Regions from separate parts of the Phyllobacterium sp. SB3 genome, predicted to be linked through region 1. Evidence: riboswitches for the same ligand, from Rfam matches in the RefSeq annotation. Region 1 holds a riboswitch; the other holds the start of a gene.
What was found. Region 1 has a riboswitch for cobalamin ahead of ABKW30_RS14180 (CbtB domain-containing protein). Riboswitches for the same ligand answer to the same signal wherever they lie in the genome.
Positions count from the first base shown of each region.

Region 2: it holds a riboswitch for cobalamin, as region 1 does, so the genes downstream of both, fdhA (formaldehyde dehydrogenase, glutathione-independent) here and ABKW30_RS14180 (CbtB domain-containing protein) in region 1, are expected to answer to the same signal.

Region 1 covers NZ_JBDYKI010000003.1:623,811-631,736, reverse strand. The annotation lists gene cobO (cob(I)yrinic acid a,c-diamide adenosyltransferase) at 1-62, opposite strand, end outside; gene cobN (cobaltochelatase subunit CobN) at 89-3,820, opposite strand; gene cobW (cobalamin biosynthesis protein CobW) at 3,832-4,884, opposite strand; gene cobU (bifunctional adenosylcobinamide kinase/adenosylcobinamide-phosphate guanylyltransferase) at 4,889-5,413, opposite strand; gene ABKW30_RS14185 (CbtA family protein) at 5,413-6,138, opposite strand; gene ABKW30_RS14180 (CbtB domain-containing protein) at 6,265-6,444, opposite strand; cobalamin riboswitch at 6,493-6,728, opposite strand; gene ABKW30_RS14175 (cobyric acid synthase) at 6,786-7,926, opposite strand, start outside.
Region 2 covers NZ_JBDYKI010000001.1:713,960-721,885, reverse strand. The annotation lists gene ABKW30_RS03590 (AraC family transcriptional regulator) at 1-237, shown strand, start outside; gene fepB (Fe2+-enterobactin ABC transporter substrate-binding protein) at 246-1,229, shown strand; gene entS (enterobactin transporter EntS) at 1,287-2,567, shown strand; gene ABKW30_RS03575 (Fe(3+)-siderophore ABC transporter permease) at 2,564-3,565, shown strand; gene fepG (iron-enterobactin ABC transporter permease) at 3,562-4,599, shown strand; partial or broken gene fdhA (formaldehyde dehydrogenase, glutathione-independent) at 4,649-5,843, opposite strand; cobalamin riboswitch at 6,117-6,320, opposite strand; gene ABKW30_RS03560 (dihydrofolate reductase family protein) at 6,522-7,136, shown strand; gene ABKW30_RS03555 (PepSY domain-containing protein) at 7,250-7,582, shown strand; gene ABKW30_RS03550 (hypothetical protein) at 7,757-7,926, opposite strand, start outside.

The sequences.
Region 1 (7,926 bases):
GCGTGACGCTCGTTGATCTCTTCTTCGGTCAAATTCTGCAATTTTTGTGATTTTTCAGCCATTTGGCGTCCCCTTCCGAATCATATTCTCAAGCTGCAAGCTTGCTCAGTTCAAATCGCGCCGAATTGGATCGTGGCGACCAAAACCCGCGATCAACCGCAGCTTCCAGTTTCTCGGCGATATCGCGCAAGGCATTGGGATTTTTTTCAGCGAGAAAAGCCCGCACACCATCATCCACGAGAAATGCCTGATAAACCGCTTCAAAATGGTGGTTCCCCACTGCACCAGTTGTGGCTGCGAAGGCAAACAGATAATCGACTGTAGCAGCCATTTCGAAAGCACCTTTATAGCCATGTCGCATAACACCGGCGATCCACTTTGGATTGGTTACACGCCCGCGTACAGTTCGCGCTATTTCTTCTTCAAGAGTACGGATGATCGGTTTTTCTGGGCGGGAATGATCATTGTGGTAGATTGATGGCCGCTCGCCTGACAGAAACTCGACTGCTGCCGACATCCCGCCTTCAAACTGGTAATAATCGTCAGAATCGAGCAGATCATGCTCGCGATTATCCTGATTTTGGATAACGGCATTTACTGTCCGCAACCGCTCTTCAAGGAGTCCCTGCTCCGCTACCCCCTCTTCGCCAGCGCCATAAGCGTAACCGCCCCAGACGAGCCAGGCCTCCGCCAGATCATCGCGTTTGGCCCAATCATTCTCATCCATGAGCGCTTGCAATCCCGCACCATATGCTCCGGGCTTTGAGCCAAAAACACGAAATCCAGCACGTTGTTTGGCAAGCTTCTCGTCAGTACCTTCCGCAATCAACCGAGCCTGCTCCCGACGCATACGCGCTGCAATGGGATTATCGTGTTCGTCTTCGTTTAAAGCACCAACTGCTCGAACGGCTGTATCGAACAACGCAATCTGGTCGGGGAATGCATCGCGGAAGAAACCGGAGATACGCAAAGTTACATCGACGCGCGGACGGCCAAGCATAGCGATCGGGATAATTTCATATCCGGTAACACGCCGGGATGCCATGTCCCACACAGGCTTTGCTCCGATAAGCGCCAATGCCTGTGCTATATCATCGCCGCCAGTCCGCATGTTCGAGGTGCCCCAAGCGGTAAGACCAAACGACGTCGGCCATTCGCCGTGATCTTGTGTATAGCGCCGGATTAAAAGCTCAGCAGACCTTTGGCCAAGCTCCCACGCTGCCGGTGTTGGTACAGCGCGCGTATCGATCGAGAAAAAGTTACGCCCGGTTGGCAAGACGTCCGGGCGCCCTCGCGTCGGTGCACCGGATGGTCCCGGTGCCACAAAGCGCCCATCCAGTGCGGTCAGCAGCGCATTCATCTCCGCGTCACCGCATGCGGAAACAGCAGGATGCAGATTGTCGCGAATGCCTTTCATGACTGCCATGGTAGCAATCCAGTTCTCAGGACATTCTGTTTCGCCTGCGACGAGCTTTGCAGCAAGTATCTCGATACGTTCCACCGCGTCGCCAGCAATGCGCCAAGGTTCGTCGGAAACAGTCTCAAGGATTTCCGGACGCAAGCCATTCCATGGCACGGCCATTTCACAATCAAGTGGATCAAAGCCATCAAGCTCAAGATCATTCGCAATGGCGCGCTGCAGGCTTTGGTCAGATCCATGCCCTGAGCCACGCGGCACACGTGCCAACGCCACGACCAGGTCAGTCAGTAACCGCCCCGATGGGGACTGGCCGAAAATATGCAATCCGTCACGAATCTGCATTTCCTTCAGATCGCAAAGGTAGGCATCAAGTTTTTGCAAAGCGAGGTCATCCGTATCGTGATCGTGGATACCTGCATCGCTATCGAGACCTATGTCACGGACCAGATCAAGTATTTGCACCTTGAGGCGAACCAAGCGGCGTGGGTCAACGCCCGATGCTTCGTAATATTCATCAACCAGCGCTTCGAGGTCCTTCAATGGGCCGTAGCTTTCGGCGCGCGTCAGTGGCGGCGTCAGGTGATCAATTATAACAGCCGATGAGCGGCGCTTTGCCTGTGTGCCCTCGCCCGGATCATTGACAATAAAAGGATAGATATGAGGAATCGGCCCCAGTACGGCTTCAGGATAGCACACCTCTGACAGGGCAAGAGATTTACCGGGCAGCCATTCGAGGTTTCCATGTTTTCCCACATGAATAATGGCATACGCTCCATAAACATTTCGCAAGAAGGCGTAGAACGCGAAATATCCGTGGGGCGGTACAAGATCAGGCGAATGATACGTCTCTTTAGGATCAATGTTATAGCCGCGAGCGGGTTGAATACCGACAAGTGTTTCGCCAAACCTAGCCAACGGCAATGCAAAAGCGTTATCACCTTCCATGAAATACGGATCAGCTTCGGGTAACCCCCAGCGTTCCATTACCGCCGACTGAATCGACTGCGGAAGTTTTTCAAAGAAGTCTTTGTAATGACTCAGGGAAATTGTTTCGCGCACTTCGCGACCATCATCAGCAGCATTGGTTGGCCCCGCCATCAGATAATTGATCAGGGTGCCGCCATCGGCAGGAACATCTGCAACCGAGTAACCCTGCTCCCGCAATCTTTGGAGTATTTGCCATGTGGCAGCTGGCGTATCCAAACCGACACCGTTACCAAGCCGGCCATCGCGATTTGGATAGTTAGCCATGATCAAAGCAATCAAGCGTTTCTCGGGATTCGCGCAGCGAAGTCGCGCCCAATTTGCGGCCAACGCCGCAACGAACTCAACCCGGTCGGCTAACGGTTCATGCGTAACGATATTCGCCTGAACCGCTTCATCGTAATGACGCGCTGATTTGAATGACACTGCCCGGGACAACACGCGGCCATCGATTTCCGGCAGCGCTACATTCATTGCGAGATCGCGTGCTGAAAGACCCTGATCGGAACTGCGCCACTGATCGACGCTTGATCCGGAAAAGACAACCTGAAGGACCATTGCTCCATCGTGCTCAAGGACAGTAGCCTTGCGGGATGCACCTGGCACTGAAACTGCAAATCCGGTTGCATTCAAGACAACTGCAGGCGCGGCTTCGCTAAAAATATTTGTCAGTGTCGCGACTGAAACTGGATCTTTCAGACTGGAGACAAAAACAGGTAAAGGATTAAGACCCTTCGCCTTCAGCGCATCGATTAGTGCTTCTACCGGCTGCATTTGCCCGCTTTGAACTAAAGCTCTGTAAAAGCAGATAGCAACAATCGGTGCATCCACCGCCCATCTGGATCGCAATTCATTCAAAGAAGGAGCAGAGCTTCCCGGCCACCAAAGACCGGACTTCAGTAATGGAGCAGCGTCTTGCGGTTTATCTCCGCCGCTAATCATTGCCGCGCAATAGTCAAGAAAGCGTTGAGCGTTTTGTGCCCCCCCTTCCAGCAAATAATGCCAGAGGGCGTCACGGTCTTGACGCGAGATGGTAGAAAATCGATCAAGGCCGGGATCAGGTTTGTCATCGCCAGGCAGCACTGCCAGCCGAACTTTATGATTGACTGCACAGGCGTGGAGAGCCTCGAGCCCATAGGGCCAGTAGCTCTCGCCACCGATGATCCTGACAACTATGAGCTTGGAGTGCTGCGCTGTCCGCTCAACATAGGCGTCAACCGACATGGGATGAGCAAGAGCCATCATATTAGCCAGACGCAACGACATGCCATTTGTAGCTCGCCGTTGAGCCATACCCAAACTTGCAAGCTCGGTGTCCGCAGCAGAAAGAAACAACACATCTCCTGGCGTCTGGCCGAGGTCGATAGCCTCAGTACCTTCAGCGATCGTGCCTTTTTGGGCAAGCAGGAGATGCATTCAATTTCCGATCAGGCAGCAGCAGCATTAACAGCAGATGTAATTGCTGTAGAATCTATATCATGCAGACCAATCACAACCAGCCGTGTCTGGCGTTCTTCACCCGGATTCCAGCTTCGGTCAAAATAGTGCTCGATGCGCGAGCCGACAGCTTGAACTACAAGTCGCATTGGTTTTCCGGGTACATCGACAAAACCTTTGAGCCGCAGGATGTCATGATCAACGATCACACGCTTCAGCTTCTCGACAAACGATTTTGGCTCGGTGATAGGACCCAGACCAACGACAAAGCTCTCAAACTCGTCGTGATCATGCTCTTCACCTGCCTCATGCTCCATCTCATGATGAGATTTCCGGTTGGCAATATCTTCCTCGGTTCCGATACCGAGGCCAAGCAAAAGTTCATTGCTGAGTTTACCAAAACTTGCCGAAACCATGTTGAGCGAGCGTGACGAGCGACTTTGCACATCACTTTTAACGCCAGCAAGCTGTGCATCGTCAATAAGGTCGGTTTTATTCAGAACGACGAGATCGGCAGCGCGTATTTGGTCCTCGAACAATTCCTCAAGCGGGCTTTCGTGATCAAGCGACTCATCCTGCTCGCGCTGAGCGTCGACCTTGTCATGATCATCAGCAAAACGGCCTTCCGAAACAGCAGCAGCATCAATAACTGTCACCACACCGTCGACGGTAACCTGTGTCTTGATTTCCGGCCAGTTGAACGCTGCGACAAGTGGCTGAGGTAACGCAAGACCGGACGTCTCGATGACAATGTGGTCGAAGCGTTCAGGCCGGTCCAGAAGCTTGGTCATGGTCGGGATAAAATCATCGGCCACCGTGCAGCAGATGCATCCATTGTTCAGTTCGATCATATCTTCATCGCGGCAGGCTTCGATACCACAGCCTTTGAGCAGATTGCCATCGACGCCAAGATCACCAAATTCGTTGATGATCAGCGCAATGCGCTTTCCATTGGCATTTTCGAGCAGGTTGCGGATCATCGTCGTCTTGCCCGAACCGAGAAAGCCAGTGATGACTGTTGCCGGAATCTTGTGACCCTGCATTTTGTTATCCCTTCATTTTGAGTGGCAGTCCTGCTGCCACGAAATAGACTGTTGCCGCAGCAGTTGCCACGGCTTGATGCAACCGGCCTGCATGATCGCGAAATTCACGCGCCATGCGATTTTCCGGTACAATTCCGAGTCCGACTTCGTTGGAAACCAATATTACGGCTCCGGAAAGATTACTCAGCATATTTGTGAGGCGCGCCACTTCGATATCAATGTCCCGTTCGGCAATCATCAGATTGGTCAGCCATAATGTCAGGCAGTCAACGAGAACCGCTTTTTCACTGCCTGCCAAACTCTTCAACTTCGCCGCCAGATCTATTGGCTCTTCAACTGTTACCCATTGAGATCCCCGCCGCGCCTTGTGATGTGCGATACGCGTCGACATTTCATCATCCCATGCCCTGCCTGTGGCAAGATAGATCGCATCCAGTTTGGACGCTTCTACCAAGCCTTCCGCAAAGGAGGATTTACCGGAACGCGCGCCTCCAAGAATAAAGGTGACTCCGCGTTCCAGCACATGCATCAGGCGTCAAGCTCCGATGAGGCATAATTCTGGATTGCCCAACCCAGCGCAGTTCCGAGCACAACCCAGAAGAAGAGATTGGTTGTGAGGGTTGAAACTGCAAATTCCGAAGCAAGTGTTGGAGGAACAGCCGAAGTCAAATCTCCAGCCTCTGGCGCACCATAAACATGTGGAGCGACGATCAGCACAACACCCAGGATTCTTGCCCATACTTGCTCGCGAAGAACGATCAAGTAAACACCGCTGGCCGTTAGAACCACCGTTATCAACCACCATGCTTGGCGTGTGGCCAAATCTGCTGCCGGCATCGCTGGCAATTCCGGTGCGAGGCTAAATGCTGGTGCGAAATTGAAGATGAAAAAACCGGCAAGCCCCCAATAGATGCCGTTTTGTAGTGTGATGCGACGGCCAAGAAAAAGTGCTGCTGCACCGGTAATCAACGCAAACCCTGCTCCAGCAACGAGGTTAATCAGCAATGTGTTACCAAAACGGCCAAATGGCAGTTCAGGGCCTGCTTCTTCCTCGTGCTCGTGCGCTGCTACCGCTGCTGGAGCGCTTTCTGTGGTAGCGGCTGGAGCATCATGAGAATGACCTTCCCCGCCAGCATTTTCATACTCCTCAGCATGCAGAATAAGCGGCACATTTTTTACATACATTGCCGGTGTCAAAAGAATACCTGCAAACAGACCGGCTACAATCGTAGCCAAAAGATACTTTACCAACATGGATTAGCTCCCCCAATCTCTAAAAGCGAGACGCCGGGCACCTGAACAGGCCCCGGACCAAACAAACTACAATTTTTCAATGCATAAGACCCTTTAGCTGATTCAATCACTCAGCTAATTGAAGACTCAGTGGCAGGGAAATCCATATGAATGGCGGGTGTCGTGCGCAGTGTCGTGCAGCGTTTCGGAATGCGAAAGACCAACGCCATAAATAATGAATACGCCGAGCAGCAATGAAACCACAGCAGTCGTCAAACGGGATGCGAGCGGGAGAGAAATCGTATTTGAAGTACGAGTGGTAGCCATAACAACCTCCGTGCAGGGCCAGAAGGGACAATCCCCTTCGGTTTTGGGCACTATTACCCTATGACTGGCAGGTCTCCTGGCTCGCGGATCGCCAGATAAATGCCGCCTTCCCGGTTTCCCAGTGACCGCCTTCGGCTTTCGCCTCCAGCATTGGCATTCATCCTAACCGCTCTACAGTCGCGGGGTCGGCTGCGGTAGGATCGCCCTGATGGGTACGACCGTCGCATTCCCTTTTGATCCCTTAGCCTTTGGCCAATTCGGGAACCAATCATCTACTCAACGTTATTCACCAAGCGCCAGAAAAGTCAAACGAATCTGCGACACCTTCAACGCTGGCCACGTCAGCGCGCATGTTTAAGTGCAAACAGTGCCTCAATGTCCAGAACAGACTCCAGCTGCGCTGCAATGGCATCAAGCGCCGCATCTACCCCCGCATGATAATTGACCGTACTGGCAGAGATTCCCATGGACTGCAAAAATGCGGCCCGGAACCCGTCGGTGTTGAACAGACCGTGCATGTAAGTGCCAAAAACTTTGCCGTCAGCGGATATTGCACCATCGGCTACGCCATTAATATTCACCGCCGGACGAATGCAATCCGGGCCATCTGTCCGGCCAAGATGAATCTCATAACCATTCAAAGGCAAATCGAACTGCAACGAATGTGCTTGGACATTACGTACGGTCTTTTCCGGCTCCATTATCGTATCGATATCGAGATAACCCAAGCCTTCGATTCTTCTAACATTTCCTTCGATTCCTTGAGGGTCAGAGACGGTTTTGCCAAGCATCTGGTATCCCCCGCAGATACCGACAATATGGCCGCCACGACGCCTGTGCAGATCAAGATCACGATCCCAGCCATTTTCGCGAAACCGCTGCAAATCTCCAATCGTTGATTTGGAGCCGGGAATGATGACCAGCCCTGCGTCAGCAGGCAATTTTTCACCGCTTTTGACCATGACAACATCAACCTGCGGCTCGGCCAAAAGCGGATCGAAATCGTCAAAATTCGCAATACGATCAAGTACAGGTATTGCAATTTTTAGTGCCCGCCCTTGTCCTTCAACCAGCCGGTCCAGTACGACTGAATCTTCCGCTGGAAGACGTGACGCATCCTTCAACCAAGGAACAACACCGAAGGATTGCCAGCCTGTAAATTGCGTAATGGCCTTCAAACCCTCATCGAACAACGACACGTCGCCTCGAAACTTGTTGATGAGAAAACCAGAGATCATACTGCGATCTTCCGGAGAGAGAATCGTGTGTGTGCCAACGATTGAAGCGATCACACCGCCTCGATCTATATCGCCTACAAGAACAACTGGCACATTTGCTTTAATCGCAAACCCCATATTGGCGATATCACCCGCCCGCAGATTGATCTCTGCAGGTGAACCGGCACCTTCTACGATGACTATATCAGCGTCAGCGCGCACAATATCCCATGACTCCATGACCGCATTGAGCAATTGGACTTTG
Region 2 (7,926 bases), on a different contig from region 1:
GCGCGTGAATGCGGCGGTAGCGTTTCGTCGATCCAGCGCCATTTCAAGGAACATTACGGCGTTACTGTTTTCGAGTTCATCCGCCGCAGCCGACTGGAACTTGCTTATGACGCGCTTGAACGCGAAGGGGCAACCATCGGTCAGGCTGCACATCTCGCCGGTTATAATACGCCGTCTAATTTCACAACGGCATTCAAGAAAACCTATGGCGTTTCGCCAAAATACAAGCGCAGGTAATGGGAATTATGGCCACACCTTTGTGGAAACGACGCACATTTCTTTTGGGTGCGGCCAGTGCTTTGCTGGCAAATCAGTCTGGCGTTATCGGACAGGCAGTGGCAGCTGACGATATTTGGCCGCGCAGTGTCGATACTCCCAAAGGCAAGCTGACGCTCGAGAGTAAGCCGCAGCGTATCGTTTCCACGAGTGTGACCCTCACTGGCACCTTATTGGCCATCAATGCGCCTCTGGCAGCAAGTTCCGCGACTAACAATATGGGTACGGTGGCGGATCACGCAGGATTCTTTACCCAGTGGGCAGAAATAGCGCATCAAAGAGGCGTTGTTCCTGTCTACCGCACCGAACCGGATGTCGAAGCTGTCATGGCGGCCGCGCCGGACCTTATCATCATGTCCGCAACAGGCGGAGACAGTGCGCTGCGCCTGTACGACCAGATCAGCCAGATCGCGCCGACACTCGTGGTCAACTATGATGACAAAAGCTGGCAGGAAGTCGCAATGCTGCTGGGCTCCGCAACAGGTCTTGAAGCCGAGGCCAAAGCAGTTATTGCCGAATTCGACAAACGCGTCGCCGATACGAAACTAAAACTGCGATTACCGCCGCAGCCGATCACAGCAGCCGTCTATTACGAAGATGATTCCGGTGCCAATGTCTGGACGCCAGCCTCGGCACAAGGGAAGCTGCTGCTCGCCCTCGGTTTCGAACTGGCCGCCATCCCGCCAGAGGTCAAGACCCTGACCACGATGGGGATACGCAGTGATATCATTCAGCTATCAGGCGAACAGTTCGCAGATGGCGTCAATGGCGAAACGCTTCTGCTCTTCGCGGCCGATGACAGCATCATTGATCAGGTTAATGCCAATATCTTTCTCAAGCACATTAAATCCGTTTCCAGCAAACGTGTCTATGCAATGGGACTGGATACATTCAGGCTCGATTATTACAGCGCCTCGCACATGCTGGAGCGGCTGACGCGACTTTTCGTATGATGCATTTATCCAATCACATTCCTTCCCACATGCCCGTATAAGGTTAGACAGAACGCTATGGCCGCCTCATTTATAGTCGATTTCAGCTTATTGAAACGCAATGCAAATTTCCGGGCGGTTTTTGCCGCACGCATGATGTCAGTTATCGCGCTTGGCATTCTCACCGTTGCGGTACCGGTTCAAATCCATCAATTGACAGGTTCTGCCCTACAGGTTGGCATTGTGATCGCTCTGGATGGCGTCGGGATGTTTGTCGGCCTCATGGCCGGCGGCGTACTTGCCGACCATCATGACAGGCGGCGTCTCATTCTTCTGGCGCGTGGTCTTTGTGGTGTCGGTTTTCTGGTACTCGCACTTAACGGCTTTCTCAGCAGCCCATCTCTGGTTGCGCTTTATCTTGTCTCGCTCTGGGATGGCTTTTTCGGTGCCATTGGAATGACTGCTTTGATGGCCGCTATTCCAACGCTTGTAGGCCGTGAAAATCTGCCCGCGGCCGGTGCACTTTCCATGATTACAGTCCGCTTCGGTGCCATTCTTGCACCGCTCATCGGCGGCCTGATCATCGCATCTGCCGATGTCAGCTGGAACTATCTCATTGCAGGCATCGGAACGCTTGGCACGCTGGTCCCGCTCTTCCGCCTGCCGTCATTGCTACCGGGTGAACGCGGCGATGAACATCCGCTTCGCGCCATGATGGATGGTTTTGCGTTCCTGCTGCAAAACAAGGTCGTCGGCGCAGTTATTGCGGTTGGAACCCTGCAATCGGCGCTCAGCGCCATCCGCGTCATGTTCCCCTCCATTGCCGACAGTTTCACCGCCGGACCCGTTGGCATCGGCCTCATGTACTCGGCTGTACCGCTCGGGGCAATGATTGGTGCCTTTACCAGCGGCTGGGTCGGGCGGTTTCCACTGCCGGGACAACTCCTGCTTGGCTGCGTCTGCGGCGCTTCCGCTTTGCTGGCAACTATTGGATTGGTCAGCCACCTTGTGCCAGCGCTTATCATCCTTGCCGTGTTCGGTTATCTCGGCTCTATCGCATCGCTGATGCAATATACTCTGGTGCAAACCAATACGCCGGATCACCTCCTTGGTCGTGTCAATAGCCTTTGGGCGGCGCAAGATGTCGTCGGTGATCCGGGCGGCTCCATCGTCATGGGCAGCCTGTCACGCGCATTCGCACCGATGGCATCGGTGTTCTGGTTTGGCACGGGTGTCTTTCTCATTGGCGCTGTCATGAGTTTCGGTTTCAGCAGTTTGCGCAATCTTTCGAAAGGCGTGGCTGAAGAAGATAGCGAACCACTCGATCAAACATTGGCTGCCGATAGCGCTACGCAATGAAAGCAGGTCGCCTGATATGGCTCGGCATCGGACTGATTGCTCTTGCGTTGCTTTTCGTCGTCAGTCTCGGTATCGGTGCCAAGCCCCTGCCATTGCAGGTGGTCATCGATAGCCTTCTTGGCCGCGTTGACGGGCCTGACAGCACAATCATCCTGCAATCGCGCCTGCCGCGTGCATTAATCGGGCTTTTTGGGGGTGCGGCGCTCGGAATTTCCGGCGCATTGATGCAGACGCTGACACGCAATCCATTAGCCGATCCGGGGATTGTAGGCATCAATGCTGGAGCGGGCCTTGCGGTGACGCTTGGCTTCGCTTTTGCCGGGATCAGCCAACCCCATGTCTTGTTTGCCTACAGTTTTGCCGGGGCCTTGGCGACAGCCATGCTTGTCCATTTGATCAGTATCAAGGGAGTGGCCAAACCCGATCCGGTGCGTTTCATTCTTGCAGGGCTGGCAGTTGGCGCAATGATGAGCGGAATATCGTCCGGAATAGCTCTTTTGCAGCCGGCCGTGTTCAATCGCATGCGCTTCTGGATGGCCGGTTCGCTCGACGTGGGCGATTTGACGCTCGTTCTTGCCGCCATACCGCTGATTTGCATCGGATGCATCGCCGCGCTTGTCCTCGCCCGTCCGCTCAATGCTTTGGAAATGGGTGACGACATGGCCGCGTCTCTCGGAACCAATCCCTTGAAGACCCAGACTGCAACACTCCTGACCGTAGCGCTTTTGTCCGGCACAGTGACCGCAGTTGCTGGCCCAATCGGTTTCGTCGGGTTGATGATTCCCTATATCGCGCGCTGGGCTGTAGGCCCCGATCTACGCTGGATGCTGCCGTTTTCGTTCCTCTATGCCCCAATTCTTCTCCTATGTTCCGACATCGCAGGACGCCTGATCGTAGCTGGAGAACTGCGTGTTTCCATAGTCACAGCCTTCATAGGTGCGCCTGTTCTTATCCTGTTGGCACGTGGAAACAGCACCGCACGGACAGCACTGCAGTGACGTCGTTGAACCGAACCATCCTTCTTGGCAACATAGACGGACGCATCAATCTGCGCTTGCAATTGCGGCACGTCATCGTTTCGGTTCTGCTTGCCGTCATGGCACTGATTCTCGCCGTTTTTGTACTTGGGCTTGGAACGTTACCTCTCTCTTTTGCCGACACCCTTTCCGCTCTAAGCGGTCGCGCCAATCCACGTACCGCCATGATCGTGCTGGACTGGCGCCTGCCGCGCATCACCATGGCGCTGATCCTTGGGGCGGCGCTAGGGATGAGCGGTGCGATATTTCAATCGCTCATCCGCAATCCGCTCGGCAGCCCGGATATCATCGGCTTTAACACCGGTGCCTATACGGGTGTTCTTATCACTATTGTCCTGTTTCACGGCGATCACGTGATGATTACGTTGGGCGCTCTTGGCGGTGGACTTTTAACGGCGGTGATCGTCTATCTGCTCAGTTGGCGGCAAGGCATTCAGGGCTTCCGGCTCATCATGATCGGTATCGCTGTCAGCGCGATGCTGACTGCATTCAATATGTGGCTGATGATAACCGGCAGTCTTGAAACAGTCATGAGCGCGGCCCTCTGGGGTGCCGGTTCATTGAATGGCATGACCTGGGCCCGCGCTATACCTTCTGCGATCGCTTGCACGCTTGGCATGTGCTTGTGTCTTGGTCTGGCACGCCGTGTGCGAATGATGGAGATGGGGGACGATATGGCCGGGGCTCTCGGCCTGTCTGTGGGTTCAACGCGTCTTTGGCTGATGATAGTGGGCGTAATGTTGGTTGCGGCTGCAACTGCTGCTACAGGCCCAGTGGTCTTCATCGCCCTTGCTGCCCCGCAGATTGCGCAGCGCCTTTGCCGGACGCGATCCATGACGCTTGCTGCTTCAGCCTGTACTGGCGCCGTACTTTTGCTTGGAGCCGATGCTGTTGCGCAGCACCTGTTCAGTCCATTCAGCCTGCCCGTCGGAATTGTCACCGTCAGCATAGGCGGGCTTTACATGCTCTGGCTGCTGGTCCGTGATGCGTCATAAAAAAAGCCCGCTCCAATCGGAGCGGGCCACGACATGAGCTTGGGAGGCTCTATGCTGCCTGACCGAGAGCGCCGTGCGGGTCGAGCACGAATTTCTGTGCTGCGCCCTTATCGAAGCTTTCATAGCCCTGTTCTGCTTCTTCCAGCGAGATGATCTTCGCATTGACGATATCGGCAATGGGCAGGCGGTCATAAAGGATAGCCTGCATAAGCTGGCGATTATATTTCAACACCGGGGTCTGGCCTGTGTGAAAGGATTGCGCCTTCGCCCAACCAAGGCCGAAACGCAGTGAGAGATTGCCATGCTTGGCGGCACTGTCCACCGCGCCCGGGTCTTCTGTCACATAAAGCCCCGGAATGCCGATGGAACCTGCCGCGCGCGTGATCTCCATCATCTGATTGAGTACCACCGCAGGCTGCTCGCCGCCACCATGTCCACGAGCCTCAAAGCCCACGGCATCAATGGCGCTGTCCACCTCGTTGCTGCCAGTCACCTGCGCAATCATATCACCGAGGCGATCACTGGCTGAAAGGTCTATTGGCTCAAAACCGACTTTGGCCGCATGAGCCAGTCGTTCCTTGTTGAAATCGCCAATCATGACGACCGCAGCGCCTAGAATGCGCGCCGAAGCGGCTGCGGCCAGACCAACTGGCCCTGCACCCGCGACATAAACCACCGAACCGACACCCACCCCGGCTTTCACAGCCCCATGGAAGCCTGTCGGCAGAATATCCGAAAGCATGGTGAGATCACGCATCTTTGCCATGGCACGGTCACGGTCAGGAATCTTCAGAAGGTTGAAATCCGCGTAAGGCACAGTGACATAGCGAGCCTGCCCGCCAATCCATCCACCCATATCGACATAGCCATAGGCACCACCCGCACGCGCCGGATTGACTGTAAGGCAGACACCCACCCGTGTCCTGCGATTTGCAAGTGCGGCAGCGGCCGCAGGCGACATTGAACGGAACCGAAACAATATCGCCGACGCACAGCATCTCGACGTCGCTTCCCTTTTCGATGATTTCGCCAGTGATCTCATGGCCAAGCACCAGGCCGGGCTCCGCCGTGGTGCGGCCACGAACCATATGCTGGTCGGAGCCGCAAATATTGGTCGATAGCACCTTGAGGATAACAGCATGGCCAATTGCGCGTCCGTCCGGCGCCTCCAGTCTTGGATCGGCAATGTCCTGCACCTCTACCCTGCCGGGGCCGACATAGACCACGCCTCTGTTCTTGCTCATTACGGTATCCTCCCTTGGATTGTACTTGCACGATGGACTTAAGTGGAAATCAGGACAGACCGTCCCGTCTGTGGTTCGAACTCAGATCCTGTCGTGACGTCTATAGCGCTCCTCGCCGTCACGACTTCGAATGTGTTGCGAAGATCGCGCGAACGCGACCTTCGCAGGCCCGACCTTTCTGGGTGGAAAACTTAAAGAGAGTAGCACTGCGTTTGATAGGCCAGGAGGGGCTTCGCAAGGCTATTATCCCTTTGATTGCCCACCGCAATCAGTCGAGTCATCTCAGCTCATGGCTGGTTTCCGGGCTTCGAAGCTGTCCTACTCGACTCTTCCGGCACCTTCCCGGCCTCAAGAGGCCAGTGGTGATCCGCCGGAAATTACGCTTCGCTACCGTTGCGGGGGCAGCGCTGGACTTAAGACCAGCTTCCCAATTATCAGCCCCGTCACCGAAGCAGCACCGTGAGTATGATGATTTAAGCATCAATTGACACAAAGAAGTGCGTGGATTGCGACCTTCCGACAGCACAGGCGCGACAGTGTGATATCTCCGAACACAACCGGTTTCCGGGTATGTGGGAGGCCTGATCACTTTCAGTCCAGAAAAAATCGAGGGTGGTGTCGGCAAGGTCGAGGCTCGTTCGTCCTAGTTGCATACTAACCAAACAGAGGAACTTCGGAATGCGAAAGATCATTGCAACAACCTTCCTTTCCCTTGACGGCATTATGCAAGCGCCGGGTGGCCCTCAGGAGGACACGGATGGCGGCTTTAAATATGGCGGCTGGACATTTCACTACTGGGACGAAGTGATGGGAGAGGTCATGAGCAAAGGCATGAGTACGCCTTTCGATCTTCTGCTCGGTCGTAGAACCTACGATATATTTGCAGATCACTGGCCTCGTGCTGAGAAGGGCGACCCGATTGCTGACAAGTTCAACGCAGCCACCAAATATGTTGCGACCTCTTCACCGAACACGGTGAACTGGGAGAATACCGTGACCTTAGGTGCAGATGTTCCCGGGGCAGTGCGCAAACTCAGCCAGTCCGATGGCCCGGATTTGCTCATTCAAGGCAGCAGCCAACTCATCCATGTCTTGCTTGCCAATAATCTCATCGATGAACTCAACCTGTGGGTTTTCCCGCTTGTACTTGGCAAGGGCAAAGCCTTCTTTAGCGGAGATGCGAAACCCGGCGCACTTACTCTCGTCAATTCAAGAGCCTCCACGACGGGCGTAGTGATGAATACCTATCACAAGGCTGGAGAAATCAAGACAGGTTCGTTCGCGCTGGAATAGCCAGCTTCTGGCGAAGGCTGGAATGCGAAACATCATGAAGGGAACGCTATCGCCTACGATGCGTTCTCTTCAACATGGCCGGGGAATTGATTGCTACTCGGAAGGAGAAAGCCATGTTGAAGAAGTTTATTATTATCGGTGCCGCATCTCTTATGGCACTCACCGCAGTGCCACAGAGTTTCGCTCAAACCATTCAGTTAGGCCCCAATGGCGTGCGTCTGGTCGAACCGGAACGTATGGATCGCCGTGATCGCAGAGAACGGGATCGCCGCGATGAGATCAGCGAGCGCCAAGCGGTGCGCATAGCGAAAAGTGAAGGCGTACGAACGGTCGATGATGTCAGAAAAACACGTTCCCGTTATGTAATCGAAGGCTTGGATCGGCGTGGTAATGACATAGAAGTCAGCATTGATCGCCGCAATGGAGATGTCATATCCGTTAATTGACACCTCACTGAAAGCGCATTGACAGACAAAGGGTCAACGGGCCCTTTGTCTGGGTGCCGCATGGCCTGCCCTATTTGGTTAACGATCATGCGGAGCTGAAACACCAATACGAAGTGAAGCTGCCCCCTGATGCGTATCAATGATTAATCCTTACGATTTAGCTCTTTGGCAAAGTTATTTGGGTTCAATATTGCTTGCATTGTAGCCGATCAAAATCTCCATTTCAAAAAGTCCTAACAATATCAATTTGTTGAGCAACCTGTCGTTGCAAACAATCAATCCAAAAACCATTCCAATAGTGGTTGGAGAAGCAATTTGGGAACCTTGGGATTGCATCATCCTAT